4 regions of the Paenibacillus sp. BAC0078 genome follow, and region 1 is predicted to be linked to each of the others. Evidence: riboswitches for the same ligand, from Rfam matches in the RefSeq annotation. Region 1 holds a riboswitch; each other region holds the start of a gene.
The links. A riboswitch is a leader RNA that binds a small molecule or an ion and turns the genes downstream of it on or off. The one in region 1 is predicted to bind cyclic di-GMP.

Region 1 (8,106 bases):
AACTAATTCGTGCGGTTTACCGTTTTTTCGATGATTAGGTGAAAAAAAGATACTTAATTCCCTCCACTTTCATCTATTCAGCGGTTTTGGGGTGATTTAAGTGGAGTTTTTCCACTAACCACCTCCGGGGAGGTAGCTCAGCAGAATTACATGGAGAAATTCCACCTAAGTGCCTCACTCCAATTGCCGGTTTTCCCAGTCACGCTTACCGGTTGCAGGTTTCTCACTCCGATTGCTGCGCTACCAGTCACGCATGCTGATTGCTGGCTACTCATTTCGTTTGCCGGGCTACCAGTAACGTGTTCAGGTTGCCATCATCAGCAGCCACCAACAGAATTATATGGAAAAAGGGAGACTAATTGGTTCGATTTTCCGTTTTTTTGACGATTAGGTGGAAAAAGGATACTTAATTCTCTCCATTTACTTCAGTTCAGCGATTTCGGAATGAATTAAGTGGACTTTTTCCCACTTGCCGGCACCGAGGAGGTTGCCATGTAGAATTATATGGAGAAATTCCAACTAAGTGACCCAGAGGTTGCCCATGTCCCATCTAACGCTACCCCGAGAATACCAAAGAGCACCTAAGCGCGGGATGCCCACGCTAGGGTGCTCTTCAACCAAGTAAGTATTTACACAAAGCCGCCGGAACAGGTACCTGTCTTCCGCATCACACCCTGCACCCGATTCCGGCCCCTCTCTCACCGCCGGATCAGGCACCCGCCTTATCCTGACATCCGCTCCTAAGCCTATCTCCCAGCGCCCCGCAATTTCAGCGGGCTCCACATACTTCCAGGCTAAATTACTCCCCGCTCCCTCACTTCTTGTTCATCTTGAACTTCAGGAACAGCTCGTTGTAGTGGGCGAGCATCCGTTTGCCGAGGTTGTCGTAGACCTCAAGGCGGTCGGTGATGTCCTTGGTCGGGTAGAAGCGGGTGTCGCCGGAGATTTCTTCCGGGAGCAGCTTCAGCGCCGGAACGTTAGGTGTGGAGTAGCCGACGTACTCCGCATTTTTGGCTGCCACGTCGGGACGGAGCATGAAGTTAATGAACTTGTGGGCTCCTTCCACGTTAGCCGCCGTGCGCGGAATGACCATGTTGTCGAACCATATGTTCGAGCCTTCCTCCGGCACCACGTAATCCAGCTTATCGTTATCGTCCATGATTTCCGAGGCATCGCCCGACCACACGATTCCAACTGCCGCCTCTTCGTTCGCGAGCATCATCTTGACCTCATCGCCGACAATCGCCTTTACGTTAGGTGAGAGCTTGTTCAGCTTGGCCAGCGCTTCCTGCAGATGCTCCTCATTCTTGTCGTTGACGGAATAGTGCAGGCTGTTCAGCGCCATGCCCATTACCTCACGGGCTCCGTCCACCAGGAAAATATTATTCTTCAGCCTGCTGTCCCACAGGGAATTCCAACTGCTGAAGTCCATGCCTTTTGTCATTTCCGGGTTGAAAATGATACCGACCGTCCCCCAGAAATAAGGCACCGAGTATTTATTGCCGGGATCAAAAGACAAATCCATAAACTGCTTGCCGATATTGGCCAGGTTCGGAAGCTTGCTTTTATCCAGCGGCAGCAGCAGATTCTCTTCCCGCATTTTGGCAATGGCATAGTCAGACGGAACCACGACATCGAAGGTGGTCCCCCCCTGCTCGACCTTGGTCAGCATGGCCTCATTGGAGTCGAAGGTCTGATAGATGACTGTAATTCCGGTCTCCTTCTCGAACTCCTTGAGCAGCTCAGGCTCAATATAATCGCCCCAGTTATAGATAGTCAGCGTATTCCCGCCGGTATACCCCTCGGCCGAGTTCAGCCGCGAAGCGAGAAACATCAGCCCGAAGGCAACGATGAGAATCGCCAGAAAAGCATTCACAAGCTGCTTCATCTAGGCACCCCCATTTCAGCGGCGGACTCAGCAAGCGGAGCTGCCGGACGGTGTTTGCGGCGATTCAGGAAGTAATACCCGATCACCAGCAGAATAGTGAAGAGGAAGATCAAGGTTGATAGTGCGTTAATCGACAGCGACACCCCTTGCCGCGCCCGGGAGTAAATCTCCACCGACAGCGTGGAATATCCGTTGCCCGTAACGAAGAAGGTCACCGCAAAGTCATCCAGCGAATACGTCAGGGCCATGAAGAAGCCGCTGAATATCCCCGGCTTGATGATCGGCAGAATAACCTTCGTCAGCACATCGCGGCGGCTCGCTCCAAGGTCGCGGGCGGCATCTGTCAGTGTCGGGCTCATCTCCTGCAGATGCGGCAGGATCATCAGCACGGCAATCGGCACGCTGAACGCCACATGCGAGAGCAGCACAGAAGTGAAGCCGAGCTTGATACCGACTATCGTGAACAGGATCAGGAACGAGGCCCCGATAATCACGTCCGGGCTGACGATCAGCACGTTGTTCAGCGAGAGCAGCGTATTTTTCGCGCGGCGGTTGCGGGTGCGCTGAATGGCTAGTGCGCCGATAATCGCAATCAGCGTAGCAATGGCCGAAGAGAGCAGCGCAATCACCAGCGTATTAATGACAATAATGATCAGCCGTGTATCCTGAAGGACCTCGCGGTAATAATCCAGCGTAAAGCCTTCAAATTTATGCATCGTGCCCCCGCTGTTGAAGGAGTAGTACATCAGATACAGGATCGGTACGTACAGTACGATGAAGACCAGCACCAGATAGAGATTCGCGAACCCGTTTTTATTCCTCACTGGCGTACCCCTCTCTTCGATCCGCCCGTCAGCACCATGAACAGCGCCATAATCACGATCAGGAAAACCGCAACCGTGGAGCCCATGCCCCAGTCCTGCGTCACGAGGAAATGCTGCTCAATCGCTGTACCCAGCGTGATGACGCGGTTGCCGGCAATGAGGCGTGTAATCATAAACAGCGACAGCGCCGGGATGAACACAGCCATACAGCCGGAGCGCACCCCCGAAATCGTCAGCGGAAAAATCACCCGCCGGAACGTCGTCCACCCGGAAGCGCCCAAATCGCGCGCCGCATCCACCAGCGATAAATTCAGCTCCTCCAGGGCGCTGAAGATCGGCAGAATCATGAACGGGATAAAAATATACACCGACACAAACACAAAGCTGAATCCCGTAAAGAGAATTTGCTGTTCTCCAATGCCAAGCAGATCGAAGAAATTGTTGACCGGCCCGAAGGTGCCGAAGATGCCGATGAAGGCATACGTCTTCAGCAGCAGATTAATCCACGTTGGCAAAATAATCAGCAGCAGCCACAGCTGCTTATGCTTCGTCCGGGTCAGCAGATAGGCCGCCGGATAAGCCACGAGGAGCGAGAACAAAGTGATCAGGAAAGCATACCAAAAAGAATTAAGCATCATTCTCATATACACCGGCGTAAAGAAATTCACGTAGTTATCCAGTGTTAAATGCCCGTCCAGGTCAAACAGGGAGTAATATATGACCAGCAGCACCGGGGCTATGACGAACAGCGCGATCCATAAGTAATAAGGGATGAGATAATACGACCGGCCCTTATTCTTCATGGCTCTCCACCTCGCCGTAAGCTTCCAGACGTTTGTCGAATTCTTCCTCCGTCTCACCGAAACGCATAACATGAATCGCTTCCGGATCAAAATAAAGCCCAATCTCGCTGCCAACCTCCGCCTTGCGCGTGGAATGCACCAGCCATTCATGGCCGGATTCATCGTAGCAGCTAATCTCGTAATGCACGCCCCGGAACAGTTGGGAATCTACACGCACGCGCAGCTTGCCCTGCTCAAGTCCGGTAATCTCCAGATCCTCAGGGCGAATAACGATTTCTACCGCTTCATTTGGCCTAAGCCCGGCATCCACACATTCAAAGCGGTGTCCATTAAATTCCACCAGATAATCCTCGATCATTACACCCGGTACAATGTTCGACTCGCCGATGAAGTCGGCCACGAAGCGGTTAATCGGCTCATCATAAATATCATTGGGCGTGCCGCTCTGCTCGATCAGTCCGCCGTTCATGACAAAGATCCAGTCCGACATCGCGAGCGCCTCTTCCTGGTCATGGGTTACGAAGATGAAGGTAATGCCCAGCCGCTGCTGCATTTCCCGCAGGATATACTGCATTTCCGTCCGCAGCTTCAGGTCAAGCGCCGACAGAGGCTCGTCCAGCAGCAGCACCTGCGGCTCGTTGACGATGGCACGGGCAATCGCCACACGTTGTCTTTGTCCGCCGGACATTTCGGTGATGGCGCGTTGATCATAGCCGGTCAGGTTGACGAAGCGCAGCGCCTCCTGCACCTTTTGCGCGATTACATCCTTCTTAAGCTTCTTGATGCGCAGTCCAAAGGCCACATTCTCGAATACGTTCAGGTGCGGAAACAAGGCATAGTCCTGAAAAACCGTATTGACCTGCCGCTCGTTGGCGGGAATGTGGTTGATAAGCTGGCCGTTCATCATAATAGAGCCTTCAGTCGGCTCGGCAAAACCGGCGATCAGCCGCAGAATCGTCGTCTTCCCGCAGCCCGAAGGGCCAAGCAGCGTATAGAATTTGCCGCGTTCAATTTCGAAGCTGACTCCCTTTAATACGGGCTCTTCGTCGTCATATTGTTTAATGACCTTATCAAAAGAAATAATAGTGCCTTCCGGGGTAGCTATAGCTAACAACCTCCCTTGTCATATGTAGTTTGATCTATTTTATCCGCTCCTTGCGGGAGATCATCCGAATGATGAGCATGTCCAGCGCGTGCAAGTGACAATTCCTTCCTTGCTTCGACATTCTTTCATATTATACAGCATAAAGGTTTAGCCCCATATATGCGATAACATACTTTGTAAAAAGCCGTAGCGTAAACTTAACAAGTTCGTAAAAATTAGTGCTCTCCAGCCCTATTTTGCGGTGCTATAATGAAAACGTCTGAAAAAGAGTTTCATTTTTCTTTACAATTCCGAAATTTTCTTAATATTCCGAAAGAAGATGACGTCCATGAACGAAGGCTTACAGGACCGCCTGGAGAAATTCGGTCTGTCTTTATATGTGATACGTGTTACAGTGGCTGCCTCTCTTTCCTGGCTCACAGTAAACACACTCTATCACGACAGCTACTTATATTTCGCCCCGCTGGCCGCGATTCTGATTACGCAGGGAAGCGTCAAGGCCTCCTTTGAAAAGGGCGTTTACCGCATGACCGGCGTTGTGCTCGGCGGAATCGTCAGCATGATTGTGGGCCGCTTCTTCCATGTTGGCGCACTCTCCATTCTGCTAATGCTGCTGATCGGGATCGGGGTTGCCACAGCGTGCCGGATCAATATTCAGGCCATCTCCCAGGTCGGCGTAACTTCTGTTCTGGCACTTACCTTCTATAATGGTCATTATATCGAGTGGCGTGTAGCCGAAACCCTGATTGGAGTAGCAATTGCTCTGATCATCAATATGATTATCGTTCCGCCCAAGGGGTTCGTCAAGGTAAAAAGCTTGGCACTGGAAGCAAGCCTGCTGCTGGCAGATGCCTTGAGCGGCCAGGCGGCCCGCGGAAGGGAAGCAGCTCAGGCCTCGGACGCACTGGGACGCTCCGCAACACTGCTGGGCAAGAGTGAACAGCAGCAGAAGGAGCTTCATTTTACTATTACCCATTATCAGTGCCGCAGTGAGCTGCGCGGATTATCACAGGCAACCGGACATCTCAAGAAAATTCATTCCTATGTAAAAGAAATCCGCACAGACATCACGCTGCTGCCTTCGCATTATGCTGCAGCCGATTGGATGGCCGAGGTCGTAACAGCCACCGCAGACTGCATCGCACTCTATGGCTCCAAGACCTTGTCGGACAACGAGTGCCAGCGTTCGCTTCCCGAAGCGCTGCACCGGGCCCGTGATCTTCAGCTGGCCTGTTTCTCCGACCTGCAGGGGCAATGCTCCCTGACCACCTTGCGCGATCTGGGTGCGGTCTTCTCCCACCTGAACCGGGTGCTGGAAGAAATTGAGCAGGCTGACTATCTGGTGATGTCGGCCGCGCCGGTGAAGGCCAAATCTGAAGCCGCACAAGCCGTACGCTTCGCACAAAAAGGACTCTCCCACAAGCTATAAGCTTGGGAGCGTCCTTTTTTCCTTTCCCTCAATCCTCACCTTCCTAATTTATGTCAATAAACCAACAATTATCTGCATTTTTCATAATTTATGCCTGAATTCTATTATTTCAGTTGAAAAATCGCTACTTTAGTACTAGAATTAATGTTGTTTGAAGAAGTTATTTTTGAACTCAATACCAGTATTGACCACTTTTGTCGATAACAGTCGATATAGATTACCTCATGCTGAGTGTATATCATTGATCTATTCCTAAAAGCAAACTGCCCGAAAGGGCAGGACGCAAAGCTATGGGCTTAAGAATGCATCAACACCGCATTTAAGGCTGCCAGGCTGCTGCTAATAGAGACACCATCAGGTCGGGTTCACGGCTCCATGATGTTCTTTTCTGTACAGATGACATTGATTATACGAAAAGCGAGGTTACACGAATGGCGCAGCATATTATGGAACGGTCACGGTATGAGTTCTTTGCTTCCATGCTGCTTGGGAGGCCCGATCTCCTGAAACTTTACTCTGTGGATGCTCAGGCATTTACCGGGACAGACAGAGATAAGAACGGCGTCATCATCATCCAGAACAACGAAATTTTTATCACCTCACCTCTGCCTGGCGGCAAGCCGGCTGTAATCTCCGCTCTCCATCCTGTAATCTTGAAGATAAACCAGCAGACAATAACAGCTCCAACTCAAGTCACCGCCTGCGACCAAATAAGCTGGGATATTTGCGAGAAGCCGCAATACCAGATTACCGTATCCGATGACAAGCTCAAAGTATACTTTACACTTTACCGTGCTGAAAAGTACGCCTGGAACCTGGTCAACACCCCTGCCTCAGCCAATGTTACTGTGCGGGCCGAACTGAACCGTGATGTGGTGCTGTCCACACTTTCAATAGAACAGATTATAGCCGGCTTTGAGAAAAGCCCCCTCATAGGCAATCTTAACATTCCGGCACTTTACGAAGAGCTGAATAACCCTACATATCTTCCTGTATGCATTGCCGAAGGCAAAGCTCCCGTTCCCGGCACGGATGCCAGTCTCGAGCTGCTGTTCCCGGAGAATCTGGCGAATGAATTCAACCGGGGAGAGCAGACGGCAAAAGAAACCGAACACCAAGGATCACCCGCTATCCGGGAAGGTGAGGTGTTCGCCCGCAAACTGCCTCCGCAGGAGGGGCTGCCTGGCTTTGACGTGTTCGGATATGTGCTGCCGCCACCGCCGCCGCAGGACATTACACTTATAGCCGGAGCATATGCATCGCTGCAGCCAAGCGGTGAGATTACTGCCCAACGTAATGGCAGACCACGCATAACGGGAAGCGGAAGCTTCGTCAAAACCGTTGATTTTCCCGAAGCACATATTATCCCTGAGGATGGCGAGCCCGCGGCCGGGACAATTATGTTCCCCGGTGATGTGGTTGTGCTCAGAGACATAGAACAACATACAGTGATTGAAGCGTTGGGAAACGTCTACATATACGGAAATGTCTTTAACTCTACAATTACTGCCACGGGCAGTATTTTGGTCCGGGGCAAGGTTGTGGACAGCGGACTGTACGCAGGGGCATTCGGAGTAATGCACAACCGCCTGTGCAGCTTCTCCAAGCTGCTCATGCAAGAGGTCGGCGGGCTGAGAGAGGCTGCCAGGCTGCTGGCAGAGACCGTCGAGTCGGTGCAGCGAACCGTGAAATACGGACTGGTTGTCTTGCTCCTGCTGGAGAATAAATACAACCACCTTCCAGCTATGATCAGCAATCTGCAAGAGCTGCTTGCCGGCATGAGCCCTGCCTATCCGCAGGATACCGAACCGCTTAAGCGCATGCTGGATATTTTCCTGCATCCCGGCCGATTTACCAGATTCTTTACGGATAACGTGCTGAGTTCCTTCGAGAAGCTGCTCATGGATTTCTATGACGGAATCGCCTTTTTGCAGGAAGAGAACGTTCGTATTGATATCGCCGGGTCTCACGGCAGCATCATCAAATCCGGCGGCAATCTGCATATTCACGAGGAAGGCATTACGAAGAGCAAGCTGTTCTCCTCCGACAATATTTAT
Region 2 (8,106 bases), on a different contig from region 1:
CGGCGCTCCGGCCGCCGCGCTAGGGCTGCTGGCTTACGGGCGCAAGCTGGCTCCGCTGCTCAAGGAGGAGAAGGTGGACTGCGTACACACCAACTCCCTGAAGTCGGCATTTTATGGAGCCGTTGCCGCCAAGAAGGCCGGCGTGCCGCTGATCTGGCATATCCGGGATCACATCGGCGCCCCGTACCTGAAGCCAGTGGTCGCCAAGGCGATCCGGCTGCTGTCACGCCTGCTCCCGAACGGCGTCATCGCCAATTCCCATTCCACCCTGAAGGCGCTGGAGCTGCCCCGTACGAAGAAGACGCTGGTTGTCTACTCCGCTTTTGCCAAAGCCATCGGCGAAGGTATTGTGAAGCGGGACCAGAAGGATTTCAACGTCCTGCTGGTGGGCCGGCTCGCACACTGGAAAGGACAGCATGTCGTGCTGGAAGCCGCCAAAGCTTTTAAGAACGACAGCCGGGTGAAATTCTGGCTGGCCGGAGATGCCCTGTTCGGGGAAGAGGAATACAAGAACCAATTAATTCAACAGATGCGGCAGGATGAGCTGAATAATGTCAGCCTGCTGGGTCATGTGGATGATATACAAGGGCTCATGAGCAAAGCGGACCTGCTGATTCATACGTCGATTACCCCTGAGCCGTTCGGCCAGGTCATCGTCGAGGGCATGGCGGCCGGACTTCCGGTGATCGCCTCCAATGAAGGCGGGCCGGTAGAGATTGTGGTTCCCGGAGAAACGGGGCTGCTTATCCAGCCTGGGGATGCTGCCATACTTGCAGATTCCATCACCTGGATGCTGAACCATCCCGAAGAGCGCAGACGGATGGCGGACAGTGGAATGAAACGGGTGAAAGAGCATTTTGTCATCGAGAATACAGTCAAGGACATCGTCGATTACTACAAAGGCTTGCTGGCGGCGACCTGAGATTCTTCGGGGACTGATCTGCTCCATAAAACTTTGAGGATGATTCACATGAAAATTGCGATAGCGCACGATTATTTAATCCAGATGGGTGGGGCGGAAAGGGTAGTGGAGGTATTCCACCACATGTACCCGGAAGCTCCGATCTTCACGACGGTTTTTAACGGAAGCGGCCTGACTGAGAACCTCAAAGATGCGGATATCCGGGCCTCCTGGCTGCAAAAAATTCCGGGAGTGAAGACCAACTTTAAAGGGGTGCTGCCGCTTTATCCCATGGCCATCCGTGATTTGGACTTTCGCGGGTACGATATCGTCCTGAGCTCCAGCAGTGCTTTTATGAAAAGCATACAGGTGCCTGAATCTACATTTCATCTGTGCTACTGTCATACGCCGATGCGGTTCGCCTGGGATTATGACACGTACATGGAGCGGCAATCGAATTCCGGGCTGTTCAAAAGGCTGCTCAAGGTCTACATGCAGCGGCTTAAGACCTGGGACCAGCGGACTTCCAAAAATGTTAACCAGTTCGTCGCGAACTCCTCCGTCGTGAAGACGCGGATTCAGAACTATTACCACCGGGATGCGGATGTGATTTTCCCGCCGATCAATACGGCCCGCTTCAGCAGTTCATCCTCCATCGGTGACTACTACCTGATCGTCTCCCGGCTTGTCTCCTACAAACGGATTGACCTGGCAGTAGAAGCCTTCAACAGGAACGGACTGAAGCTGTACATCGTCGGTGACGGGCCGGACCGCAAGCGTCTGGAGGGCATGGCCAAAGATAATGTATCGTTTCTGGGCCGGCTGGGGGATGCGGAGGTTACAGGGCTGATGTCGCAGTGCCGGGCGTTTATTTTTCCGGGAGAAGAGGATTTCGGCATCACGCCGCTGGAGGCGAATGCCGCTGGAAGACCGGTCATCGCTTATCAGGCCGGAGGGGCGCTGGATACCATCGTACCTTACGTCAACGGCGTATTTTTCCAGCGTCAGGAAGTTGATGATTTGCTTACGGCCATAAATGAAGTGGAGTCCTATGCGTGGGACATTGGGCAGATTATGGAACATGCGCGTAAATTCGATGAACAGGCGTTTATGGTTCAGTTCAAGCAGTACGTGGAACAGGCCTACGTCAATTTTCTAAAGGGAGAATGATTGTATGAAGCTGACAGTAATCGGTACCGGCTATGTCGGTCTTGTATCTGGCGTATGTTTTACACTGAATGGGAATCATGTGATTTGCGTGGATAAGGATGAGGAGAAGATCAGCAAGCTGAAACGAATGGAATCTCCCATCTATGAGCCGGGAATTGAAGCGCTGATTGAAATGAACCTGCGTGAAGGAAGGCTGAGCTTCTCCTCCGATCTTCAGGAATCGGTCCGAAACTCCGATATCGTCATCCTGGCGGTAGGCACGCCATCTCTTCCGAGCGGTGAAGCAAATTTAAGCTATATCGAAGGTGCAGCGATAGAAATCGCACAAGCGATGGAAGGCTACAAAATCATCATGACCAAGTCGACGGTTCCCGTTGGCACAAATGAGAAAATCCGCAGCATTATCGCTTCCCACACGAACCATCCCTTCGATATCGTCTCCGCTCCGGAATTCCTCCGCGAGGGCTCGGCCATCCGCGATACGCTTCATCCCGACCGGATTGTCATCGGACTGGATAATCCGCAGCTTGAGCCAACCATGCGCCAGCTTCACCAGGGCTTCACGGAAAATGTGTTCGTAACGGATATCCGCAGTGCGGAAATGATCAAATATGCTTCCAACGCCTTTCTGGCGACGAAGATTTCCTTCATTAATGAGATTGCCAACATTTGCGAAAAAGTGGGAGCCGATGTAACCAAGGTAGCGGAAGGCATGGGAATGGACCGCAGAATCGGCTCATCCTTCCTGCAGGCCGGCATCGGTTATGGAGGCTCCTGTTTCCCGAAGGACACCAATGCGCTGATCCAGATCGCCGGCAACGTGGATTACGAGTTCAAGCTGCTGAAATCGGTAGTCGAGGTGAACAAAGACCAGCGCTTCATGATTATCTCGAAGCTGCATGAATCCCTTGGCAGCCTGCGGGGGGCGGTTATCGGCATCTGGGGGCTGGCCTTCAAGCCGAATACCGATGATGTCCGCGAGGCTCCGGCCCGCGAAATCATTGAGGTGCTGGTGGGCGAAGGCGCTACGGTGAAGCTGTATGATCCGATTGCTGCTGATAACTTCAGACAGCAATACGATCATCCGCAGCTCCGCTGGTGCGGGCTTCCCGAAGAAGCAGCCGAAGGCAGCGATGCCGTCTGCCTGCTGACCGACTGGAGCATGTTCAAGGAAATTGATCTGCACCGGCTCGCGGAGAGCATGCGCCGCCAGGTGCTGATCGACGGCCGCAACGTCTACTCCAAGGAGCAGATCGAAGGCACGGGCCTCGAGTACCACTCCGTCGGCCGCCCGCAAATGGGTGGCCTGAGCGGCTACTCCCCCAGTGTAGCCGGCGCGGTCTAGGGTTTGATGCATACAGGGCGCTTAGTACAACAAGCGTTCTTAACAGCTTCGTAAGCATACGCTGTCTCTGGCTTTTTACCGCTATCAGCGGCCGAAAGCCCAAACCTGCCGCTCAGCAAGCGGCAATGCTCGGATCTTTAGCAGTGCGCTTCGCCTCCGGGTGAAGCAAGCAAATAGGCTGTTAAGGGAAGGAACGGAGAGGAATTTTGGAACTGTAGGAGCGTAGCGTCCGCCTAAAAGCTTTCCGCAGGAAAGCTCGCTTCGGAAGCATATGCTGTCTCCGGATTTCTACCGCTATCAGCGGTTTAAATCAGGAAATCTGGAGACAACAGCCGGCCGAAAGTCCAAACATTCCTTGCAGTGACTCCCGCAACAGCCCGGTTTTAAGCTTCTTCACACATCGAAGCCCACAATAACAATCCAATATTTTCGCGACAACATATAAATGGGAGGGTTCACTCATGAAACTGGTACTTCTATCAGGCGGTTCTGGTAAACGGCTCTGGCCTTTGTCCAACGATTCACGTTCGAAGCAATTTCTGAAGGTACTGGAAAGCCCGGCCGGTGAACCGGAATCTATGGTACAGCGTGTATGGAGACAACTGCAGGAGACAGGAATGGCGGAATCCTCCTACCTGGCTACCGGCCGCAGCCAGGTGGAGATGATTCAGAGCCAGCTCGGCGCAGAGGTACCAATCATTGTGGAGCCTGAACGCCGCGACACCTTTCCGGCCATCGCCCTGACGGCTGCTTATCTGTATTCGATGAGCGGGGTGTCTCCAAGTGAGACTGTGGCTATTCTTCCGGTTGATCCGTATGTGGAGACTTCATTTTTTGATACAGTAATCCAGCTTGAGGCCACCATGCAGGAGAGCGGCGCGAATCTGGCGCTGATGGGCGTTGTCCCTGAGCTTGCTTCAGAGAAATACGGCTATATCATTCCTACCGGCGATCAGGCGGGGGCAAGCGGTTATATGCAGGTGAGCCACTTCCAGGAGAAGCCAGACCGTGTACTGGCTGAGGAGCTGATCAGCCGCGGCGCACTGTGGAACTGCGGCGTATTCGCCTTCCGGCTCGGATATCTGCTTGATATTTTGCAGCGGAAAGGGTTGCCTCTGAACTATGAGGAGTTGCAGAAGCAGTATAAATTGCTGGCTTCCATCAGCTTTGATTACGAAGTGGTAGAGAAGGAAGAGAATATTGTTGTACAGCCCTACGCCGGATTCTGGAAGGACCTGGGCACCTGGAATACACTGACCGAAGAAATGAGCAGCAACCATGTGGGCAAAGGTTTTGTGACCGCCGATTCCGAAGGAACCAGCCTGATCAATGAGCTTGATATTCCAATTACTGTAATTGGAGCCAAGGACCTGATTGTCGCTGCCAGCCCGGATGGCATCCTGGTAACCCATAAAGCGGAAAGCCCGCGCATTAAGGAAGTGCTGAAATCTTTTGAACAAAGACCGATGTATGAGGAACGCCGCTGGGGCCACTACAAGGTCATTGATTACGTGAAATATGATGAGGGCAATGAGGTGCTGACCAAGCGGATTTTCATATCCAAGGGTAAAAATATCAGCTATCAGCTCCACCACAAGCGCAGTGAAATCTGGACCATCGTCAGCGGTGAGGCAAGCATTGTGCTGAATGAGCAGAAGCATAATGTGAAAGCAGGGGACGTAGTCCGCATACCGGAAGGCACCAAACATGCGATTCTGGCTCTGACGGATGTGGAGTTTATTGAAGTCCAGACCGGCTCGGAGCTGGTGGAGGAGGACAATATTCGCATTACTCTGGACTGGGAAGATATCGCCCTGCATCAGTTCATTTCATAGGCGAATTAATCTATTTACCCAATTGTTACAAATCCAAAACAGGTATTAAGAACCATTTATTAAGAAAATTTCATTTTTACTCTAAACTATAAACTATTCGCGACGATACTTACGGTAAGAGGGATTATTCCTTCAAAACGATAAAGGCAAACCTATCGAAAGGTAGGGACGCAAAGCTATAGGGCCTTCGAAAGAGTGGCAGCCTGGCTACCGAAAGGAAGAAGAATGATGACAACTTACCGTAATTTTCGTTTTTTGAGTGCTGTTTTGTCCATTGCCCTGTTTATGACTGCATTAGGGATTGCGCCTTTATCCGCGAAGGCTGCCGCAAGTCCTTCAGCTCCGGTCAATCCCGACGCCTCCCCGGGGGCGGTCAAGCTGCTTAGCGATCTCTATTCCATTACAGGAAAAGGCATCATCACCGGACAGCATGACTACCTGGAGAGTCCCGATGAATTCAGTAACAAGCTTAAAGGAACAAGCGGACAATACGCTGCCCTTCACGGCTATGAGCTGGGCGTGATCAGCGGCCAATCGGAGAGCACTGCAGCCACGCAGCGCCGGAATGTAGTGAACAGCGCGATCAACTGGTATAAAAATGGCGGAATCGTCGCTATGACCTTCCATGAGCAATTGCCCGGCACTTCGTATCAATGGGCCAACGTCCAGAAGACTTTGAGCCAAGCGGACTTCGATAAGTATGTAACACCGGGAACCACTCAATACAACAGCCTGATCGCCGATCTGGACAAAGTAGCGGTCTCGCTCAAAAGCTTGCGGGATGCAGGGGTTCCAGTACTCTGGAGACCTTATCATGAAATGAACGGTAACTGGTTCTGGTGGGGTAAGAAAAACAACTTCCCTAAATTGTGGAATATTATGTATGACCGCTTTGTGGGCGTTCATAAATTAAACAACCTGCTGTGGGTATGGAACCCGAATGCCCCGAATGGTTGGGCCGATCCGTATGCCCTGACTTATCCGGGCGCTGACAAGGTAGACGTTCTTGCGGCAGACATATATGACAATGATTTTATGAATATTTATCATGACAGCCTGCTGAGCCTTGCTAACGGCAAACCTATTGCCATCGGTGAAAATGGTCAAATGCCAAGCACGGCAAAGCTGCAGCTATCCCAGAAAAACTGGGTATACATGATGAGCTGGGGCAAAATGCTCTACGAGAACAACAGTACCGATACAATTAAAAGCTTCATGAATGACAAATATACATTGACCCGTGACAAGTACAAAGCGGGACTGACACTGTCGCCAGCACCGACACCGACACCTACAGCAACGCCGACGCCGACACCAACGGCAACGCCAGCACCTACGGCAAAGCCGACGCCAACGGCAACACCGAGGCCAACAGCAGCAACGCCGACGCCGACGCCAACGCCGTACAGCGATGATGCGGCACAAGCGCCAACGCCAGTCTTGAATGGTCTTCAGGGTGAGTACTTCAAGAACATGACACTTTCAGGTACGCCTGTCCTGGTACGCAACGATGCTGCGGTCAACTTTAACTGGCGTCAGGCTGCACCTGACCCGGCGCTCGGTGTGGATGCCTTCTCCATCCGCTGGACCGGCAAGATCAAGCCTTCTTACAGTGAGACTTATCAATTCTATACCACCTCGGATGATGGTATCCGTGTCTATATTGACGGCACACCCGTAATCGACAGTTGGATGAAGCAGAGCGGAACCGAACGGACCGGAAGCATCGCCTTAAAGGCGGGTCAACTATACGATATCAAGGTTGAATATTACGAGAACGCGGGCGATGCCAATATCCGCCTGATGTGGCAAAGCCCAAGCCAGGCGAAGGTAACGGTTCCGGCCAGTGCCTTGTTTGTAAATACGCCGGCTGCCAGTGAAAGCACATCTTCATCGGAGATGGGTGCGGAGGCACCGGCAGCACCAGTACCGGCAACGACAGCAGTACCAACACCAGTATCGACACCAACGGTAATATCAACACCAGTACCAACAGCAACGCCAACACCAGTACCGACAGCAACAGCAACACCAGTATCGACACCAACAGCAGCGCCAGCACCAACTACAGTACCGGCTCCGACAGCAGCGCCAACCCCAACGCCGCCCGTCCTCAGTGCGCCAGCTCCGGCTGCGAACGGACTGCAGGCGGAATACTTCAATAATATGCAGCTGTCGGGTACTCCGGCATTGGTGCGCAACGATGCGGTGCTTGATTTCAACTGGCGTCTGGGCTCGCCGGACGCTGCAATCAGCAATGATTTCTTCTCTGTTCGCTGGAGCGGGAAGATCAAGCCGCTGTACAGTGAGACTTATTCTTTTTACACGACAACAGATGATGGTGTACGCGTTTGGGTCAATGGAACCCTTGTGATTGACAGTTGGACGAAGCAGAGCGGAACCGAACGTACAGGAAGCATAAGCCTGCAAGCCGGGCAGCTATATGAACTCAAAGTGGAGTATTACGAGAATCAAGGGGATGCAAAAGCACGGCTGATGTGGGAAAGTCCGAGTCAGGTTAAAGGGACGGTCCCGGCGAACGCACTTTTTCTTCCTTCCGCTTCCTAAGTGAATTACTGCTTAATTCATCACCGAACGCCGATACTGGTTAAGTCGTTACAATATTAAATCCTATAAAGCCCACTCTTAGTGGCCCTGCTCACCAGCAGGGCTACTAAGCTATAGCCGGCATTTGCCGCAGGAAGTATCGCCTGCACCAGGAGAGCTTTCATGGCAGATGCGGCTGGAGAAAGGAGATTACATTGAACACTTTTCGCAAGTACCGGTTATTTACGATTATTATTGTTATCCTTAGTCTTTCTTTAGTGCCTTGGACAGAGGCCCGAAGTCTCCCT
Region 3 (8,106 bases), on a different contig from region 1:
CGGCTACGCATCGTCGCCTTGGTGGGCCGTTACCCCACCAACTAGCTAATGCGCCGCAGGCCCATCCTCTAGTAGCAGATTGCTCCGCCTTTCATCCTTCCTTCAGGAGAAGAAAGGAATTATCCGGTATTAGCTACCGTTTCCGGTAGTTATCCCAGTCTACAGGGTAGGTTGCCTACGTGTTACTCACCCGTCCGCCGCTAAGCTTACCCCGAAGGATAAGCTCCGCTCGACTTGCATGTATTAGGCACGCCGCCAGCGTTCGTCCTGAGCCAGGATCAAACTCTCCAATAAGGACGCTTGCGAAGCAAGCGTCGCCTGCATTCTCTTGGGTCCAACTCAAACTTGAGTGGATGAAGAGAATGCAGTATAGAAAGAGCGATTCGCTCATTTTGAAACATCTGACGAGAATTAAAATTCTCATTTTGGAATCACCGAAGTGATTTCCGATACTCACTCGTTGTTCAGTTTTCAAAGATCAAGCTCGTTGCCCACGACGGTGTTCACGTCAGCAGCAACTCTTATAATATATCACATTGATTTCAGAAACGCAACAGTTTTTTTCGAAACAACTTATTCAGCTATTTCTTATTAACTTTTGCCGCGCTCTAACAACGCTTAATCATAATACCTCATAACCCTATGAAAAAGCAACCCCTATAAACAAAGAAAAATAACCCACTTAATATTTAAGCGGGTTATCTATGAATTAGGCTAGATTATGAAAACAACTGCTTGTTCTTAATAGAACTTAGCTGCAGTATATTTGCTTGCATCTTTGATCAATCCTGTTGTCTGGCTGTTCTTCGCCAATCCTGCATCTACAGTCGTATCAATAATTACCCATTTGCCATTAAGGAAGACTTCGTTCCAAGCATGATAGGTAGTAACGTAGCTTGAGTTCCCCATAACCAGCTTAGTTGGAATGCCTTCACTGCGAAGCATGGTAGCAAACAATGAAGCGTAGTCGTAGCAGATCCCCTTTTTGGTGAGGAGTGTATTGTCATTGTTAGGGATGTAGTCCGTTGAAACATTGGAGGCCAAGGTGTAGTCGTATTTTACGTTAGACACAATATAGTTGTATATCGCTTTTACCTTTGCTTCGTCAGTTGTCAGACCTTGCGTTAGTTGCTTAGCCTTCAGAACTGTTGTATCGGAAGAACTCCATTTCACGTTCTGTACGGAGCCCAGATATACGGCATTTGCATTGCTCAGACTGAGATCTACGGTTTCGGAAGAAATCACTTTGTATTTGTTACCGGTGGTGTTCTCAAGTACAGATACTTTATAAGAACCATTGCCTTGCTGCAGCGGGAACGTTTCGGTTTGTCTGGAGGCATAGAGGTTGTAAGTGTAGCTGTTGTTGTCTTTGGTGATCATAAGCTTGACACGCTTGTCCTTAGGGACGGCATAGGATACCGAGATAACACCCTGATCCAATTGAGCTGTATTCAACCAGCCGGTGTCCGTGCTTGCGGCTTCAACAGATCCCGCTTGAACGGAAGTAGCAACTACAAACAATGTTAATAATGTAAAAAAGAATTTCTTCATGGATAAAACTCCTTTCGGTAGCTGGCTGCCATCCTTAACGGGAAGACCCTTTAGCTTTGCGTCCCTACCTTTCGATAGGTTTGCCGTTATCGTATAAGTTCTATCTGTTCTTACTTCTACTAGAAGTTACTAGATTTAGCTTAAGAACAAACAAAAAAAGCCTCTTCATTCGGTAGCTGGCTGCCATCCATAGCGGGAAGGCCCTTTAGCTTTGCGTCCCTATCTTTCGATAGGTTTGCCGTTATCGTGTTTAGCTTTTATAGTTACATAGTACCATATCTATCTCTATATTCAAGACCCAAATCACTAGATTCACACTATTTTTAGTTGAATTTTTATATAACTAGCTTAGCATGCACGATCAGCCGGTGGGTTGGATTGACCAATGGATCACATGTAATCAGGGTAAGTATTTTGTCATCGTTATGCCCATTTAGCACCGAAATATCTGTAGGCTCCACGATAGAGATATCATAAACAACGTATTTGAAATCCTGCCTGCTTGTTGTAACGGAAATGGTGTCGCCAATTTCGACTTCGTTCAATCTGTTGAAGAGTCTCCCTGTTGTTCTTGATCTGTGGGCTGCAATTGCGGCATTGCCGACCTCACCAATCGGTGCTGTCTCCTTCATATGGGCGGCGGCATGCTTCATATTGGCTTTGGTTGCCCCTTCAAGGATAGGCAGCTTCAGGTCGATTTTGTTAATTTGGATAATTCCGATGATCTTGCCGCCTACCTGAATGTCCGGAGCTGGCGATTCAGTTGCTTCTGCCTGTTCATTCGCAGATGATTCCTCTGACAGCAGCTTGGTAACTGCCGCATACGGCTTGCTCAGGTCTGATCCTGACGGCGGAGCGGGCGTAACTTCACTATAGGCCTGTTCGGCTTCTTCCAGCAGCTTCTGCTGCTCCCAATCGTTGTACCACTCGTTCGCTTTTGGATACAGCATGATAAGAATCCCCGCAAGGATAAGCAAAAAAGAGAACTTACGCATGAAAATCACCTCCGTTAGTTATGATAACCTCAGAATACCCATTTGCGGCTTCCAAAAAAATTGATAATTACGGTCACGAAGGTGACCAGCACTTTGGCAATCAGCACCTGTACGCCAAAACGGTCCGTCAGCAAATGCATCAGCAGCACCGAGATCCCCAGCACAGCCAGGTTAAGCACGATAAACCTCACAAGCTGCATCCGGTCAAAGCTATCCTTGCTTCCCCTGTCCTGATCACGGAAGGTCACTTTTTTATTCCAAAAAAAGCTGTTGGCTGTACCTGCACTATACGAAATAATCTGCGCCGGCGTGTTCATCATTCCAAGGGAATGCAGCAGTGTAAATACCGCAAAATCAATCAGTGTGTTCAGCAAGCCTACTGCATTGAATTTTAAAAACTGGATGAATCCCGCGTTCAGCTTTTTATCTGACATAATCCTTTTCCTTCCGCTTGTCCAGGCTCTCTATGTCAGCCTCTGTATTGTAGCCCCTGGTCTCACGCACGATATACAGCGGTCTGTCCTTCGATTCATCATAAATCCGCCCGATGTATTCCCCAATCACACCAAGGAGCATCAAGACAATACCGTTAAACAGCAAATTCACGCCCACAATAGAGGCCCAGCCGGGGACGGTCCAAGAGGTGAACACCTTCTGGAACAAAACAAAAAACAAATAAAGAAAGCTGGAGAACGATAGAAAAAAGCCGACGTATGACGCAATTTTGAGTGGCTTATGCGAAAAGGAGGTGATGCCGTCCAGCGCAAACCGGATCATTTTCTTCAAAGGGTACTTGGTTTCACCTGCAAAACGCTCCTCACGCACATATTCCACCATCGTCTGCCGGAAGCCTACCCAGCTCACCAAACCTCTGACATAACGGTTCTTCTCCTTCAAGCCACGCATTACATCACACACTTTGCGGTCGATCAAGCGGAAATCCCCTGTATCCGTGGGAATATCCACACTGGTCATGCTGCTGAGCAGACGGTAGAACATCTTGGCGGTTGCTTTTTTGAAAAAAGTCTCTCCGTGGCGTTTGAGCCGCTTGGCGTAGACTACCTCGTAGCCCTCTTTCCACTTCGTGATCATCTGCAAAATGACCTCAGGCGGATCCTGCAGATCCGCATCAATCACCACAACCGCATCGCCTTCAGCATAGTCCATCCCCGCCGTTATCGCTACCTGATGCCCGAAGTTACGCGAGAAGTCGATCAGCTTGACATGCTCGTCACGGCTGCTGACCTCATGCATAATCTCGACTGTCCGGTCCCGGCTCCCGTCATTGACGAAGACCAGTTCGTAGGAATCGCCGCATTCGTCCATTACCTTCTTGAGACGCTCGTACGTATGCTGAATGACTTCCTCCTCATTGAACATGGGGACAATTACACTGTATCTGGCTTTCACTGTCGTTCCTCCTAATTTTTTTGTGAGCTTGTGCTGCCTGAATCGCCGGCTAGAATACCCAAGAAGGGAACCAGCGCAGCATCACCTTCACGTAGTCTTCGCTGACCTGCATACCTGACAATACAGGGTAAAACATTACAAAGAGCAGCGCCGCAACAGCGACATATGCATACCGCCATGTTTTTGCCTGGGGGTACTTACTGTCAAACAGCTTCAAGATATAGACGATTGCCAGAATCATGAACGGCACCATTGCGAAATAATGGTAAAGGAATGTCTCGCGCGGTACCAGCATCCAAGGCACATACTGGGAGAGGAAGCCGATCCATATCATGTACAGGCTCTTGTCTTTACGTTTCACTGTCAACCAGAGCGAGGCCAGCAAGGCGAAGATTCCTGTCCACCAAATCAGCGGATTCCCCATAGTAACGATACTGCTCACCTGTCCTTGCGGCAGGCCTTCGCCCCCGCTGAAGAACCATACCGGACGTTTCATAAATGGCCATTCCCACCATGATGAAGCAAACGGATGTGTGGCAACAAGCTGGCTGTGATAATTGTACATGTTCTTTTGCGCCTGAATCAGCCCTTTTATGGTATAGCCCTCCGCCGAGACAGACAGCACAGGGATAAAGGACAAGCTGTAAATGACTACCGGAATAATGACAAAGAACAGCACACAACTGAGCAGTGTGACAATGGTGTTCTTCCAGAAGCGCTGTTTTGCATTGCGGCAGGCGTCCTTAAGCTCCTGGTCACCTACTTTGCCTTCGGCAAGCACACGCCCCGCAGCTTTATATTCCTTGTAGCGCTCAAACAGCGTAAACGCCAGCATAATCGCAAGTCCCGCACCTCCGTAGATTACAATCCATTTGGAGGCAACCCCGATGCCAAAGAACAGACCGGACCAGAACAGCGGCACCAAGGTCTTGCGCAGCGGAACACGGTAGAAATTCATCGTGTAGTAGCGCTGCATGAAATAGAACATCAGCATGATGAAGAATACGCCGTAGACATCAATTGTAGAAATACGCGTCTGGGTAAAATGCATGAAATCCAGTGCGAACAATCCGGCGGCAAGCGCGGCGTAGGTGGTCTTTTTGAACAGCCGCAAGGCCATAATGTAGATCAGCGGCAGCATGGCGATACCAAACAAAGTACCGATAATCCGCCAGCCGAACGGATTGACGCCGAACAGCTCCATCCCTACAGCGATCAGCAGCTTGCCGAGCGGAGGATGGGTATTCTCATACGGAACAATGCCATGTGTGTATTCATAGGCTGTCCGCGCATGGTAAATTTCATCAAAATAGGTGCTGTTCATGAAACCGGAGTTTTCCGGAATGAGCGCCTGCTCGTCAAACAGGTTGGACGGTGCGCCTCTCTTGGCAACTGCCGAAGCATCCGGCGTGACGCTGGCTACCGGAAGCGGTGTTTTGCCTCCTCCCTGCTCGTAAAAGGCCATTTCATTCAAAGTAAAACCCGGAGAGGTAACGGTCAGCTTCACGTATCTGGCCGCGACGTTCAAAGGCTGGCTTTTCCAGATAAACACATTGCCGACATCCTCATTGACATCCAAAGGATTGCTCCAGGAATCAGGTGATTGGCTGAACTCCAATTTGAATTTACCGGTACCTACTCCTCCGAATATATTTACGCGCTCCAACTGTCTGCTCTGGCCGAGGTCCACATAGAAGCTCTCGCCGCTGGCGGCAGGCTGCCATAAGGTTTCCGGGGCTTTGGTTGAGCCGAGATGAAACAGAGCCAGCGCCGCATACACGGCGGTAATGCCGAGCATCCACATCCAGTCCTTACGCTTCAGCCTGAGCAAGCCCACCCTACCGCTCTGCTGAACCGGACGGATTCCTTCGGCAAGCTCCATATCAGCCTTATGATTCTCTGCCGCTGACGGCGGCGGGAGCAGAAGCTTGATCTCCTTACGGACATACACCGCATACCCGACATACAGCATATATAACACCAAAGCGATGTTCGCAATCGCAGTCACAAGAACAATCCCGTCCGAAGGCGGATTATTGCCGGCATTCAGATGGGCCAAGGTATAGCCCACGTTAAGATACTGCGTTAAAGTAAATCCAAGAAAGATTGTCAGGAACCGGCGGTCCCGGCTCTCGATATAAGTGAACAGGCCTAGAATTAACGCCGGATACATATACCGTTCATGCATTTTCGTGCCAAACACAAACACAACTGCGATCAGAACCATACCGACGAAGAAGGACTTGGACAGCTCCTTGCGGTCTTTTTTGAAGGAGTAATACGCTGCAAGGACAACCGCCGCCAGGATGAAAATAAAACCCCAGGTACGATAGGTGATCCCAAGCCACATCGAATCAATCGCGGACCACATCGGCGCAGTCAATGCATATAGATTAAAGGCATTCACCGTAGAATATGGATAGGAAGACAAGGTTCCCTTGTACAAATCTATAAGTCCGCCGAATCCGCCGTTATTCCAAAAGAACGGAGCCGCCAGCACGGCAAAGATCCCCAGTCCATAAAGAGCGCCAAGCGCAAGCTGCTTCCATGCCCGGTGATGATAAAAAGCAAACAGCAGCACAGGGGTAAAAATCAGCGCCTGCGGTTTAATCAGTGTGGCTAAGGCAAAAAAGATGGCCGATCTCACAAAGGCTTTATTGGATGCGCCCATAATACTGAGCAGCAGGAATACCAAAAAGAAGGAGTCCGCTTGTCCCCAAGCGGCAGAATCCATCAGCACCGCCGGATTGAACAGGAACAGCAGCATTAAGCCGATGGCCATGCCGGAGCCAAGCTTCGCGCGGCCTGCGCGGTAAATTAACCAGCCCAGCACCAGGTCCGAAATGATCGCCGGCAGCTTAAAGAGCAGCGTCTCTCCGCCCGAGCCATGCGCAAAGCCAAACAACCCGCGAATGAGGCTGAGAAGATACAATATGTACAAATATCCCGGAGGGTAGTCGGCAAAATAACCCTCTTCATAAAACTTGCCGGGTCCCAGGTCAACGAGCCGCTGTCCCCAGGCGATAAAGGTATTCATGTCGTTCTGATACCCTTGTGCCGTCAGACCAATCCAAATCCGCAGAATAAAAGCGATTCCGAATACGATATACAGCCATCGGGTATAGATGCCGTCCGATTGGCCCAGCAGGCGGTTGCTGCGGAAGGCTTTATTATAGAGGAAAGCGAAAAACACGCTGAACAATGCCGAGAGCAGCAGCAGCTTGGCAGGAGAAACCTTGTGCGGCGTCTCTGCAGCCTGACTGCCTGCATTCTGGGCCGCTGCTTGCGCTTCGAGCGAAATGACACTGACTCCGTCAGGAACAGCATCCACTTGCTCTACCGACAGATCATCAAAGTAGGCTTTCCCTTGAATAAGACTGGAATAACCGCCCAAGGCGGCGCCGATTCCGAGCGTTTTTTGCTCCGGACCGGTCTGTCCGTAGAATTCAAGGTACTGCCAATCTCCGGAAGTATCCGTGGTCGCGGGATAACCGCTGGCGATGCCTACCGGGAAAATATTTGCGCCAAGACCCTGGCCCGCAGTGCTGACGATTTTGACATAACCGGAAATCTTGTAGTAGCTGTTCGGCGCAACCGTAATATTCTGCACCCATTTCAGATGATTCGGCTCCAGATTCTCAATCACTGCCGCTTTGCTGCCGGAATGGACCTCTTCCGACTGTACCGAGAGCAGCCCGGAACTGTCCCCGGAGATCCACATATCCTTGGTCCAGCCCGAAGGAGTACCATTGTCCCCATCCTCAAAGCCCGGATTCTGCAATAGATTGCCTTCTGCATAAATGCTTGTTACAGGAAGCGTGAACAATAACAGCATTAATACAATGATTGCGGACGCGCGTATACTCTTGATCATCGTTCCAACCTCACCTCGTCAATGTTAATCCAGCCGTTCCCGCCGGTTATGTAAATCTCGGCCTGCTCACCCTGCTTAAGCGTCGCAGCCGGAAGTTTAATAGGATGATATTTGTCTCCCGCCGTCAGTTCAGCCTCCGTACGCACAGCGCCATTTACCCGGATGCCAATCCTTCCCCCGTCCCCTCCGGCGCTCACCATAACGGATAATTTATAGACGCCAGTCTGGGCGGTAAAGTTCTGCACTATGCTTTTGTCTGAACCTATATCGAGATAA
Region 4 (8,106 bases), on a different contig from region 1:
ATGGCCGGGGATTCGCTGTGGTGGCGCAGGAGGTCCGCAAGCTTGCCGAGGAATCCACCTCCTCGACCAAAGAGGTGTTCAGTCTGGTGCGCAGCATTGAGAGCGACATCAAGCAGGCGATTGAGCATATTGCCATCAACGAGGAAGTCGTTCAAGTACAGAATGAAATGATCATTGAAACGGCTAATATTTTCGCTCAAATTGTGCAAAGCGTTCAATACATAACCGAGCAAATCGCTTCATTCTCTGCTGAAAGCGACCTTATGCTGGAGAGTGCGCTCAAAATTTCCGGAGCCATCGAAAATATCTCCGCAATTACCGAGCAGACAGCCGCAGGCACCGAAGAGGTCTCCGCATCTATGAACGAACAGATCAATGCCCTCAAGTCCGTTGCCGAAGAGACAGAAAAGATGACCCAAGCTGTATTCCAGTTGCAAAAAACAATCCATATTTTCAAATTTTAGGCGTCCCCTGCAATGCTGCCGCTTGAGCAAAAAATGCTCATGCGGCAGTTTTTTTGTGTTTACAATTTCCTTGATGTAATATTCACCAAATGCTGAATTTTCGCAGTATAAAATGATAATTTCAATTTGCATTTATATCTGGATAAGCTGAGCTTGGAAAATGAATCCAAAGGACGATAGTGCCGCAAGGAATGCTTGTACGATTACGATTAGCAACTGGGAGTCTAAGTATTCCCACAGTTACGGCCATCCTCCGTGATAACTATCAATAGCACCATGGTCCGGCATTTCAAATCCCGTTTGCATTTTAGGACTTTTTCACCTGGGACTTTATTATTTTATTTCCTGCATTAATATTCACTTGGCATGCAAATCAATAAATGTCGTTAATCGTTATATTCGTCAAATTTCGAGCTTATTTGATCAAATATATTGACAAAAGCAGCGCTAGGAATATATTGTAAAGTAAAATTATGCTTTATTTCATTAATAAAAATATATTGGCAAAATTCTCCGAAAGGGAATGACGCAAAGCCATGGATCTACAGTCTCATGCTTCCCGGGACCATGACAGCCAGGTTGCTTAAGAACCGGAACGTCTGTATTATGTTTCTCTCGTTCAACATGGTTATTTAGCAGCTGCCTGTGCTCCTTCTGAGTGCAGGTTTTCTATTTAAGCTAAATAAATAATAACATTGGGTGGGGTGGATTTTCTGAAAACAGTCGCAGATTATATGGCTCAGGCACTACGAAACCTCGGTGTAACACATTCTTTTGGCATAATCGGCAAGTCTATTTGTCCTGTAGTTCTGAAGATGGTTGATCATGGCATTGAGTTTATTCCCGGAAGACATGAATCCAGTTCTGGGTTCGAAGCCGCAGGTTATGCTCTAAAAACCGGCGGCCTTGGAGTGGCCTTCGGCACCTCCGGTCCAGGCGGAACCAATCTGCTTACCGCCGCAGCGCATGCCAAGGCAAACAACCTTCCTGTGCTGTTCATTACCGGCCATCAATCCATCAAGGAGCTGGGGATTCCCCAGTGTCAGGATTCTTCGAACTATCTTGCCGATCTGGCGGATATGTTCAGACCCGCAACTCTGTTCAGCAAGCTGGTTGAACGCGGAGATCATTTCAGCACCATATTTAATCATGCCATTTCGACGGCTTTAAGCGGCAAGCGGGGTCCTGTCCACCTGTGCATCCCTTTTGATGTGCAGACAGAACTCCTTGAAGAGTGCCGGATTGTGATCCCTGAACGGGAGAGTCTGATCAGCCACAGTAATTTCGAGCGGGTGATCTCGGCTATCAATCAATCCAGCCATCCCCTCATCATTGCCGGCAAAGGTGTCAACCGCTCCGGAGCGCATAAAGAGCTGGTTCAGCTCGCAGAGATGTTCAATATTCCTGTTGTGACTTCTCCTGGGGGCAAAGGCGCTATTGCCTGGGATCATCCGTTATATCACGGTCCAATCGGTGTCGGCGGCTGCAAGCATGGCGATGATTTGTTGAACCGCAGCGATTTGTTCATCGTGCTCGGTTCGCGGCTGAGCGATATGACCATCTGCAATCTCAAGGCGGAGAACCATCCGCAGACCTTGATTCAATTTGATGTCGATCCTACGTTTGTCGGGAAAATATTAAACTCTCCCACCATTTCTGTCAGCGGCGATTTGCGTGATAATCTGGCGTTCTATCTGCAAAATGTCGATACCAGCAGCATTCCGGCACGTCAACCGGAGACATCCCCGCGTTATACAGAGGAGCTTCCTGTATTGTCCAAGCTTTCTCTCGCTTCGGTAATGAGCACACTGAGCGAACAGCTCCCTTATAACAACACCCTCTTTGTTGATGACGGCAGCCATGGCTTCCATGCTGTGAAGTGGTACAACGTGAAGAAACCGGGCAGCTTTGTCTTTGATGCCTATTTTGCTTGCATGGGCAATTCAATTGGCATGGCTATAGGCGCAAAGGTAGCCTCACCTGAAGAAACCATTGTCTGCATTACCGGCGACGGATGCTTTATGATGCTCGGGGCGGAAATCAACACAGCAGTGTGCAAGGATATCCCCGTCATCTTTATCGTAGTGAACAATATGCAGCTCGATATGGCATTAAAGGGCATGCAAAAAACCACGGGCCGAATTGACGGTTCCCTCTTTGAGGTTCCAATGGATGCGGTAAAATTCGCCGAATCGCTGGGCGCTACGGGCTATAGATGCGAAACTGCAGAACAGTTTACTTCAGCTCTGAATGAAGCAGTAGCATCGAACCGTGTCGCTGTCATTGAGCTGTTTACTGACCGTGACGAAGTGCCTCCTACGGCCCACCGTACCTTGAACCTCAACTAAGAAGAACCATCTGCACCATCAACCTATAGGGGGCATCTCTGTGAAGAATATCAACAGTGGTTTTGAGCATTTCTCCAATCTGTCCGGCGATTATGGCGCCAAGGCGCTGGCTCCGGTTAAAGAGCATTTTCCCGAATTGGCTGAGTTTATTATGGGCAATGCCTACGGCGATATTTTCCAGCGTACTGCGATCGGTTCTGATTGGAAGGAAATCGCCGTCATATCCTCGCTGATTACGATGGGACAGTACGAGCAGTTGGGAGTCCATTACGTGATGGCGCTCCGGGTGGGAATGACCGTGGAGCAGATTAAGGGCATTTTGCTGCACTTGGTGCCGGTTATAGGCGCTCCAAGAGTCATTTCGGCCTTTAATGTGCTGCTCGACACACTGGAGGAAATCAAATAAGTTCTTTTGCGACAAAATTATACATTATTCGACTTTATTCTTGCATTACAGTTAAAATTATGGTTATATTTAAAGGGAAAATATCCCAAAACCAAGGTTTTAATGTCGATTTTCGACATATAAATATAAGTTTTTTGAATTTTAATACTTATGCTTCACACAATTTAATTACTTGGGAGAGATCAGCAAATGGGAAAATTTATTTTGAACACCGATTCTGTTAAAAAGGTCATTAAAATTGAACTGGAAGGTACTTTCTCAAACGACGATGGCCTTAAGTCAATCCAGGCTTATCAGCAAACCATCAATCCAATTACACCTGCTGAATATGCACTTGACATTGACTGCAGAAAGCTGAATGTAACCGCTCCTGATGTTGTGCCTTTGCTGGAAAGCTGCTTCGTAATGTTCAAGGCTGACGGATTTGATAAAGTGAGCCTTACTCTGGAAAATAACCCGATCCTCAAAATGCAGCTTGCCCGTCTGGGCCGCAAGGCAGGACTTGAAAACCTGGAGATCATTTCGACTGTTTCTGCTTAATTAAATATTTCCGAAGCAAGTTTTGTTCGAAGAGAAGTATCAGGAAGTTTATTCTCACAAAACTTTGAGGAGGATTAATATGGCCGGAATTCGAATTAAGGACATTGATATCTATCATCCAAGCAAAAAGATTGGCAATGACTTTTTCATACAGCATTTTGATGAAAAGGGTATTGATATCCGTGGTCTTCTGGCTACTCTGGGCCGTGAAAGCCGCTACAGCATTGATAGCAAGGATGAGAACTCTCTGACAATGGCTTTTGAGGCCGCAAGCAATGTGCTGGATAAGACGGGACTGACCGGGGCTGATATTGACCTTATTGCTTATGCGAGCCAAACTCCTGAATATATTTTTCCTACGAATTCATTGATGATCCATCGGCTAATCGGCGGAGCATCACATACAATTTGTATCGACAGCAATGCGAACTGTGCGGGCATGACGGCATCGGTGGAGCAGGTTAGCCGGCAAATGATGGCCAACCCGAGAATCCGCCGCGCGCTGGTCATCGGCTCCGACCATGTTGCACCGCATGCGAACAAAAACGATCCTGTCTATTATGCCAATTTCGGCGACGCCGCTGCTGCACTCATTCTGGAGCGTGATGAGAACTCCGTAGGCTTCATTGATTCCATCTACCAGACAGATACCTGTGTATACGGGAACTCGTTGTTCCCTGCAGAAGGCTTGGCTAACCTTGGACGTGAAGGCGTGGATGCGGGAGAGTTCAATGTGAGATTCATTCCCTTTGATGATTCTATTTGTGTGGACGCGGCCTCTGAATCCATCAACACGCTGCTAAGCATCAATGAGATTGCCCCGGAATCCATCAAAGCGGCCTGCTTCTCGCAATTGTCACTGCCCAACATCCGCGCGGTTTCCGAGAAAACCGGCATCGACAACGACGTTGCCGTCTACATCGGCGATGAATTCGGATACACTTCGACTAGCAGCCCTTTTGTCGCTCTGCATAAAGCGGTAACTACGGGACAAATCGAGCGCGGCGACAAGGTCCTGTTCTGGACCGTTGGCGCAGGCTGGCAAAACGTAGCTTTTGTAATCGAGTACTAGAGTTAATGATAAAAGAGCGGCCTGCAAGCAGAATTCTGCTGCAGGCCGCTCTTTGTTGCTGGCGCCTCCGGTATTCAATTCCGGCTTGCCTCTTACTCACCGATATCCTTCATGCTTCTCCCAGCCCATAGTGCGCGATACAGCATCCTGCCAGGCTTCGTAACGCCGTTCCCGCTCTGCCTCCTCCATGTACGGCAGGAAGACCTTCTCGGCCTTATTAAAGCGCTCAAGCTGCTCTCTGGTCCAAATCCCTGAGGTCAGACCGGCAAGCAGCGCTGCCCCGAGTGCTGTCGTCTCCGCATACGTTGTCCGCGTAACCCTGCTTCCCAGAATATCTGCTTGAAACTGCATAAGCAGATCATTGCGCACAGCGCCGCCATCGACCCGCAGTCCGGTCAGCGGCATGCCGGCATCCTTCTCCATAGCTCCGATCACATCACGCGATTGAAAAGCAAGCGATTCCAGTGTAGCCCGCACCAAATGCCCCGCTGTAGTGCCGCGGGTCAAGCCGAAAACCGCGCCTCTGGCATACATATCCCAATACGGTGCGCCTAGCCCAGTGAAGGCAGGGACGACTACAACCCCTTCACTGTCCTCTACCTCCCCGGCCCGCTCCTCCGAGTCCGCCGGTCCCTCAATAAGCCCCAGTCCCTCATGCAGCCATTGTACGGCGGCTCCGGCTACGAATACACTCCCTTCAAGGGCGTAATACAATTCGTCGCCCATGCCCCAAGCTACAGTGGTCAGCAGTCCATGGCTGGAGGCAACGGCTTCAGTCCCTGTATTCATGAGAATAAAACAGCCTGTGCCGTAGGTATTTTTGGCGCTGCCGGCCTCAAGACATGTATGTCCGAACAAGGCAGCCTGTTGATCTCCCAGCACGGAACGGATTGGAATTTCTGCTCCGAACCAGCGGGCTTCAGCCGCTCCAAATTCTCCGCCTGACATCTTGACCTCCGGCAGAATAGAGAAGGGAATTCCGAGTTTATCGATAAGGGGTGCATCCCATCTGCGCTCATGCAGATTAAAGAGCATAGTCCGCGAAGCATTCGTAACATCAGTGGCGTGCACAGCGCCACCTGTGAGCTTCCAGATCAGCCAGCTATCAATGGTTCCGGCCAGCAGCTCTCCCTTGTCCGCGCGTTCTCTGGCGCCTGGCACATGATCCAGAATCCAGACCAGCTTGGTGGCCGAGAAGTAGGCATCCACAACCAAGCCGGTTTTGGCGGCAATCTCTTCGGCCAGGCCTCTCTGCTTCAGCTCCTCGCACTGCTCAGCCGTGCGGCGGTCCTGCCATACAATAGCCGGATATATCGGTTCACCGGTCGCCTTATCCCAGATCAGCGCGGTTTCCCGCTGATTGGTAATGCCGATGGCGGATATCTCAGATGCCGCCCTTCCGCTTCTGCTGATGGCATCTCTCGCTGCCGCAAGCTGGCTCTCCCAGATTTGCTCCGGGTCGTGCTCTACCCAGCCTGGCCGGGGAAAGGACTGCCTGATCTCATATTGCCCCTGTGAGATCATACGCGCCTTATGGTCGAACAGAATCGCCCGCGAGCTGGTAGTACCTTGGTCTAGTGATAAAATCATAAAGCTGCGCCTCCTAGAACTGGCTTCGAACGCTTAGAATATGTTCCACGATGAACAAGATTAATGTGGTGATTTCAACAAAAAGCACCTCTGCTGTCAGAGGCGCTGTCACACATTGTCTGGCTTTACTGTTTTTCGACAGGGAGCCGCAGGGTGAAGGTGGTTCCTTCTCCCAGCTTGCTGGATGCCGAGACCGTTCCGTGATGTGACTCGACGATATTTTTGACAATCGCTAGTCCCAGCCCGGTTCCTCCGGATTCGCCACGCACACGGGCTTTGTCCGCTTTATAGAAGCGATCAAAAATATAGGGGAGATCCTCGGGCGGAATGCCCATCCCTTCATCCCGGATATCAATCTCCAGGAAGCGGCGTCCTTCAAGCACTGTAGAGCGGGCCAGCATCGAGATATGTTTATCCGCTGGCGTGTGCCTGAAGGCATTGTCAAGCAGATTGGTCAGTACCTGCTCCAGCTTGTCTTCATCCGCTGCCTTAAGAAGCAGGGCATCACCTGAGGCATTCAGCTCAAGAATAATCCCTCTCTCTTTGGCCCGTACGGAAAATTTGCGGTACATCCGCTCCAGCAGCTCACCCATATCGACCTGAGTCTTTTTCATATCGGTATGTCCTGCCTCCATGCGGGCAAGATCCAGCAAATCCTTCACAAGACGCCCCATCCGCAGCGATTCATCATGAATAACCTGCACCAGCTCGCTGCTCTCCTCTGGGGAGGAGGCCATTCCATCCAGCAGCGCCTCGCTGTAGCCCTGCATCATCGAGAGCGGCGTTCGGATCTCATGCGAGACATTCGCGACGAAGTCCCGGCGCATTTTCTCCAGCTTAACCTCCTCGGTTACATCACGCAGAACAGCAACAGCTCCCCGGATCGAATCCTCGGAATACAGCGGGGCCATATGAACAGACCAGACGCCCTGGCGGACATGCACCTGGGAGCGCTGATCTCCCCCCTGGTGCAGAGTGCTGTCGAACAACCGGCGCAGCGGCGGCGGAACCCTACTGCTACCCGCCCCTTGCGGGTACAGCTCGGATTCGCTCTCCGTTTCCCAGCTCAGATCGCTCCAAGTCTCAAGCAGAGCCTGGCCATGCGGGTTCGTCAGTATAATCCGCCCTTCTATATCAAAGGTGATTACGGCATCGCTCATGCTTCGCAGTACACTGGATAAATGACCCTTTTCATGATTCAGGCTGCGGATATTCTTCTCCAGCTCCTCTGCCATGTGATTGAAGGACGTGGCTAGCTGGCCGATTTCGTCACTGGTCACCAGCGTCAGTCTGGTCCCGTATTCACCGCGGCGGATATCGTTGGCCGCTTCAATCACCTGCTGCATCGGCTGGGTTATTTTCGTGAACAGGAATAAGGCGAAGAACGTAGTCAAGGAAAATCCTATCATACAGGCATACATAAACAAGCGTTTGATCGCCCCGGAATTGGCGAAGTTACTGTCGATATAGGGCAACAGGAAAAGCCCCAGCGTGATAAGCACGACAGCAACCAGACAGATGATCGTGATCCACAGCTTCCCGACAAGACTTCTCCAGAAATTCACCTATTTGGGTACCTCAAGCTTATACCCTACGCCCCATACCGTGGTGATCATTGCTGCCGATTCCGGTGATACCTTGTTCAGCTTCTCGCGCAGCCGTTTGACATGCGTGTCCACAGTGCGC

Region 2: it holds a riboswitch for cyclic di-GMP, as region 1 does, so the genes downstream of both, ACX1DY_RS21025 (PA14 domain-containing protein) here and ACX1DY_RS15965 (flagellar assembly protein A) in region 1, are expected to answer to the same signal.
Region 3: it holds a riboswitch for cyclic di-GMP, as region 1 does, so the genes downstream of both, ACX1DY_RS28690 (transglutaminase-like domain-containing protein) here and ACX1DY_RS15965 (flagellar assembly protein A) in region 1, are expected to answer to the same signal.
Region 4: it holds a riboswitch for cyclic di-GMP, as region 1 does, so the genes downstream of both, ACX1DY_RS11050 (thiamine pyrophosphate-binding protein) here and ACX1DY_RS15965 (flagellar assembly protein A) in region 1, are expected to answer to the same signal.

What each region holds. Positions count from the first base shown of each region.
Region 1 is NZ_JBTLRW010000007.1:323,470-331,575, reverse strand. Features, by position in the region: gene ACX1DY_RS15990 (ABC transporter substrate-binding protein) at 815-1,888, opposite strand; gene ACX1DY_RS15985 (ABC transporter permease) at 1,885-2,712, opposite strand; gene ACX1DY_RS15980 (ABC transporter permease) at 2,709-3,515, opposite strand; gene ACX1DY_RS15975 (ABC transporter ATP-binding protein) at 3,505-4,629, opposite strand; gene ACX1DY_RS15970 (FUSC family protein) at 4,949-6,049, shown strand; cyclic di-GMP riboswitch class I at 6,297-6,390, shown strand; gene ACX1DY_RS15965 (flagellar assembly protein A) at 6,481-8,106, shown strand, end outside.
Region 2 is NZ_JBTLRW010000012.1:67,413-75,518, reverse strand. Features, by position in the region: gene ACX1DY_RS21045 (glycosyltransferase family 4 protein) at 1-922, shown strand, start outside; gene ACX1DY_RS21040 (glycosyltransferase) at 971-2,071, shown strand; gene ACX1DY_RS21035 (UDP-glucose dehydrogenase family protein) at 2,076-3,416, shown strand; gene ACX1DY_RS21030 (sugar phosphate nucleotidyltransferase) at 3,878-5,251, shown strand; cyclic di-GMP riboswitch class I at 5,387-5,466, shown strand; gene ACX1DY_RS21025 (PA14 domain-containing protein) at 5,480-7,819, shown strand; gene ACX1DY_RS21020 (glycosyl hydrolase) at 8,014-8,106, shown strand, end outside.
Region 3 is NZ_JBTLRW010000026.1:65,201-73,306, reverse strand. Features, by position in the region: partial or broken rRNA gene ACX1DY_RS28695 (16S ribosomal RNA) at 1-294, opposite strand, end outside; gene ACX1DY_RS28690 (transglutaminase-like domain-containing protein) at 742-1,551, opposite strand; cyclic di-GMP riboswitch class I at 1,565-1,646, opposite strand; cyclic di-GMP riboswitch class I at 1,720-1,801, opposite strand; gene ACX1DY_RS28685 (class D sortase) at 1,887-2,546, opposite strand; gene ACX1DY_RS28680 (GtrA family protein) at 2,576-2,980, opposite strand; gene ACX1DY_RS28675 (glycosyltransferase family 2 protein) at 2,970-3,956, opposite strand; gene ACX1DY_RS28670 (phospholipid carrier-dependent glycosyltransferase) at 4,006-7,830, opposite strand; gene ACX1DY_RS28665 (glycosyltransferase family 39 protein) at 7,827-8,106, opposite strand, start outside.
Region 4 is NZ_JBTLRW010000004.1:360,044-368,149, reverse strand. Features, by position in the region: gene ACX1DY_RS11055 (methyl-accepting chemotaxis protein) at 1-464, shown strand, start outside; cyclic di-GMP riboswitch class I at 957-1,051, shown strand; gene ACX1DY_RS11050 (thiamine pyrophosphate-binding protein) at 1,169-2,812, shown strand; gene ACX1DY_RS11045 (carboxymuconolactone decarboxylase family protein) at 2,853-3,218, shown strand; gene ACX1DY_RS11040 (hypothetical protein) at 3,408-3,758, shown strand; gene ACX1DY_RS11035 (3-oxoacyl-[acyl-carrier-protein] synthase III C-terminal domain-containing protein) at 3,838-4,830, shown strand; gene glpK (glycerol kinase GlpK) at 4,927-6,420, opposite strand; gene ACX1DY_RS11025 (HAMP domain-containing sensor histidine kinase) at 6,546-7,985, opposite strand; gene ACX1DY_RS11020 (response regulator transcription factor) at 7,986-8,106, opposite strand, start outside.